DNA from 2 places in the Streptomyces sp. NPDC004788 genome. Region 1 is predicted to be linked to the other one. Evidence: riboswitches for the same ligand, from Rfam matches in the RefSeq annotation. Region 1 holds a riboswitch; the other holds the start of a gene.
What was found. A riboswitch is a leader RNA that binds a small molecule or an ion and turns the genes downstream of it on or off. The one in region 1 is predicted to bind cyclic di-AMP.
Positions count from the first base shown of each region.

Region 2: linked by a shared signal. The riboswitch ahead of ACWEJX_RS10305 (M23 family metallopeptidase) and the one ahead of ACWEJX_RS27060 (M23 family metallopeptidase) in region 1 are both predicted to bind cyclic di-AMP.

Region 1 is NZ_JBSGBF010000073.1:18,118-20,295, reverse strand. It holds gene ACWEJX_RS27065 (aldo/keto reductase) at 1-225, opposite strand, end outside; gene ACWEJX_RS27060 (M23 family metallopeptidase) at 338-1,411, opposite strand; cyclic di-AMP (ydaO/yuaA leader) riboswitch at 1,424-1,569, opposite strand; gene ACWEJX_RS27055 (PP2C family protein-serine/threonine phosphatase) at 1,792-2,178, opposite strand, start outside.
Region 2 is NZ_JBSGBF010000016.1:35,243-37,420, forward strand. It holds gene ACWEJX_RS10300 (GntR family transcriptional regulator) at 1-269, opposite strand, end outside; gene ACWEJX_RS10305 (M23 family metallopeptidase) at 450-1,220, opposite strand; cyclic di-AMP (ydaO/yuaA leader) riboswitch at 1,234-1,398, opposite strand; gene ACWEJX_RS10310 (M16 family metallopeptidase) at 1,595-2,178, opposite strand, start outside.

The DNA of each region.
Region 1 (2,178 bases):
GGCGAGCCAGCGGCCGATGAGCGTCTCGGACTCGCCGCCCTCGTGGCCCGGGACCCACTCCGAGTAGACGTCGGCGGTGTCGACGAAGTTGCCGCCGGCGGCGGCGTAGGCGTCGAGGACGGCGAAGGACTGCGCCTCGTCGGCGCTCCAGCCGAAGACGTTGCCGCCGAGGGCGAGCGGGAAGACGTGCAGGTCGGAAGTGCCCAGCTGGCGAAGAGAGGTCATGAGCTGATCAACCCCCCGCCCCACCGGGCCTATTCCGGCCGGCCGGCCCTGAACGCCGGCCGGTCCTGAACGCCGGCCGGCTCTCCACACCGGCCGGTCCTGAAGGACCGGCTCAGTAGTCGAGGCCCTTGGAGCGCAGCCAGGCGCCCGGGTCCATGCGGTCGCCGGAGGCGGTGTGGATCTCCAGGTGGAGGTGGGGGCCGGTGACGTTGCCGGTGGCGCCGACACGGCCGATGGTGTCGGCGGTGGAGACGGACTGGCCGACGGCGACCGTCATGGAGGAGAGGTGGCAGTACCAGACCTCGGTGCCGTCCTCCAGCTCCAGGACGATCCGGTAGCCGTAGGAGCCGGACCAGCCGGCCGACTTCACGGTGCCGCTGTGGACTGCCTTGACCGGGGTGCCGGTGGGAGCCGCGAAGTCCAGGCCGGTGTGGTAGCCGGACGACCACATCGAGCCGGCCTCGCCGTAGGTGGAGGTGATCGTGTACGAGGAGGTCGGCAGGGAGTAGCTGGCGGCGAGCTTGGCCAGGCGCTCGGCCTCGGCCTTCGCCGCGGCCTCCTCCTCCGCCTGCTTCTTCGCCTCGGCGGCCGCCTTCTCCGCCGCGTCGGCCTTGGCCGCGGCCTCCGCTGCCGCCTTCTCGGCGGCTGCCTTCTCTGCCGTCGCCTTCTCGGCGGCGTCGGCGGCGGCCTGCTGCTGCTCGGCCTGCTGGAGGATGCGGGCGCGCAGGGCCTCGCCGGCGTCGGCCGACGTCTGCGTCGTGCCGCCTGCGGTCTCGTCCTCGGCGGTGGTGTAGGTGAGGGCGGTGAGCGGCTGGGTGTTGCCGTTGCCGGCGGAGTCGGCGTGGTCGTCGTGGCCGATCAGCTCGCCGACGCCCGGGAGTTCGCTCGCGTCGGGCAGGTCGACGTCCGGCAGGTCCGGCAGGGCGATCGAGACCGGCGGCTTCTGCTGGGCGGTGGCCAGGCCACCGGCGCCGACGGCGGCGATGACGCCGACGCCGAGAACGGTGGAGGAGCGGGCGAAGTTGGAGCGCTGCTTGACCACGCGGTGGCGCCCGCCGGAACGGCTCTGGGCGCGCAGGGAGTCCTCGGTGGGGTTCCACTCCTCGGCCGCCCCGTCCGTGCCGCCCGCGCCGGGGGCGTCGTAGGAGGCGAAGGGGGTATGCGGAGCGGGGGTGTTGGAGGCCACGGAGGCGCTCTCCTTTCCTTCCTTCTCGCCTACCGGGTTAGCTGACGGGTTCGGAGCAGGAAGGTCTCCTACGGACGTGCCGCACGGGTGCGGCGGGGCCCGATTCACCCCAAGTGGTGGTTCCCCGGTTCCCTTGCGGGATTCGGCGCGTGCGCACGGTGCCGCCTCTTGCGACGGCTGGGACGACCGCGCTGCGTTATCGAACGTTAATAGACACGGGCACCCGATTCCAAGCCGTCCCCCTTGATCATTCGCTGAATTGGGAGGGAATCGCCCGAGTTGAGCCCCGTTCAGAAGCGACCGGGATCACCCTGCACATCTGACGTTACGTCAATTGTTATCGGAGGGAGACCCGTCGACTACACCCCGTGGCGACCGCGTCATGAGCGGGGCCCCGCCGGCGGCACCACCGGCATCGTCCGCCGCCGCTCCGGCTGCCCCACCGCCGGCCGGCTCACCGCGAGCAGCGCCATGTCGTCCGTCGAACCCCCGCCCGTGTGCCGGCGCACGTCCGCCACCAGCGCGTCGAGCAGCTCCTCCGGCCCCGGGAAGATCCGCCCCGCGAGCCGCGCCCCCGGGTCGTAGAAGACCCCGGCCGCGTCCCGCGCCTCCGACAGGCCGTCCGTGTAGAACAGCAGCGTCGCGCCCAGCGGGAACGGCGACTCGTCGGCCCGGTCCGGCCACATCCCGAGGTCCCCCATCCCCAGCGGCAGCGCCGCCTCGCTCGGCCGCAGCGGCGTCACGCCCCCGTCCTCGTACAGCAGAAG
Region 2 (2,178 bases), on a different contig from region 1:
TGGGCACCGAGGGGTTCAAGCAGGGAGCGCATGTCGAGCAGGTCGGCGGCCTCCTGCTCGCCGGGTTCGGCGACCTGGGCGCCGGCGTGCCGGCGGGTCACGACGAAGCCCTCGGACTCCAGGGTGCGCAGCGCCTCGCGGACCGGGACGCGGGAGACCCCGTAGCGGCGGGCGAGCTGTTCCTCCGTCAGTCTGGCGCCCCGCGCGTACACACCGGAGACGATGTCGTCCCGGATCGCCGTGCATACCGACTGCGCGGGAATGCGCATGTCCGACCTCCGCTTTTTCTCCACGCTGAACCCCGTCGGGCATAGCCCGTCCGGCGACTCTATTGCAGGACGCGGGAATTTCCGATGCCGACCGGTAATTCAGGGACGAAAAAAGCCCCGGCTCGTTCGAGCCGGGGCTTCTTCGCGCTGAGCGGGGAGACCTGAGCGGGGAGACGGACGTCAGACGTCGACGCCGCGGGCGCGCAGGTAGGCGACGGGGTCGATGTCCGAGCCGTACTCGGGGCTGGTGCGGGCCTCGAAGTGGAGGTGCGGGCCGGTCGAGTTGCCGGAGGAGCCGGAGACGCCGATCTGCTCGCCGGGGGTGACCTGCTGGCCGACGTGGACACGGATGGCGGAGAGGTGGCCGTACTGGGTGTACGTGCCGTCGTTCATGCGGATGACGATGTTGTTGCCGTACGCGCCGCCCCAGCCGGCCTCGACGACGGTGCCGGAGCCGACGGCGACGACCGTGGTGCCGTAGGCGGCGTGGAAGTCGATGCCGGAGTGGTGGCCGGAGGACCAGAGCGAGCCGCCGGTGTTGTAGCCGGTGGAGACGTACGAGTGGGCGACGGGGGCCGTGAAGGAGTTCAGGCGCTTGCGCTCGGCCTCGCGGGCGGCGCGCTCCTTGGCCTCGCGGATCTCCTTGACGCGGGCCTCGGCCTTGCGCTTCGCCTCGGCGGCGGCCTTGACGCGGGCCGCGGCCTCGAAGGCCTGCTTCTCCTGGGCGGCGGCCTGGGCGTCGACGTGCTGGGTGAGGGACTCCTCGGTGATCACCTGGGTGAGGCCGGTGTCCTCCGGGGAGGGGCTCTCCGTGTCGGCGGCGAGCGCCGGGGAGGCGAGGGTGCCGATGACGCCGGTGGTGGCGAGCGTCGCCACGCCGGCGATGCCCGCGCCACGGCGCGTCAGACGGCTCGGACCACGATGCTTCCCGGTGGCACGGGTGAACGCCATGAAGTGGCTGATCCTTTCCTTCCTTCTCGCCTACCGGGTTAGCTGACGGGTTCGGAGCAGGAAGGTCTCCTACGGGCCCCTCCGCGCGGAGCGAAGGCGTCCGATTCACCCCAGGGACTTCGTGTGGGTCCCCGGCTCCCCAGGCTCGCGCCTTGCGGGGACTCGGCGATGACTGTCCGTTCGCCGCGGGTGCGGCGTCGTGCAACGGGCGAACAGCCGCATCGACGCTAGGCCGATCTTCAGTCAATCGCCAAACAGACGCGCCAGTTTGTAAGACTTGCCACAGGGCATTCACCAACACTCGCCCGCAATACGGACAAATGACGAGGACCCTGACGAACCAGGTCGTCAGGGTCCTCGTGACGGGGGCTCAATCAGCCGGTGACGACCGTCACTTCACCGATGCCGAGCGCCCGCACCGGCTCCTCGATCTGCGAGGCGTCGCCGACCAGGACGGTGACCAGCCGGTCCACCGGGAAGGCGTTGACCACGGCCGCGGTCGCCTCCACCGTGCCGGTCTCGGCCAGGCGCGCGTACAGGTGCGCCTGGTAGTCGTCCGGGAGGTGCTGCTCGACCTGGTCGGCCAGCGTGCCCGCGACGGAGGCGGCGGTCTCGTACTTCAACGGGGCGACACCCACCAGGTTCTGCACCGCCACGTCGCGCTCGGCGTCGGTCAGACCCTCGGCGGCGAGGGTGCGCAGCACCTTCCACAGGTCGTCAAGTGCCGGGCCGGTGTTGGGGGTGTCCACCGAGCCGCTGATGGCGAGCATCGACGCGCCGTGGCCCGCCTCGTCCGAGCGCAGCACCTGACCGAAGGCGCGCACACCGTACGTGTAGCCCTTCTCCTCGCGCAGGACGCGGTCCAGGCGGGAGGTGAGCGTGCCGCCGAGGCAGTACGTGCCGAGCACCTGGGCCGGCCAGACCCGGTCGTGGCGGTCGGCGCCGACGCGGCCGATGA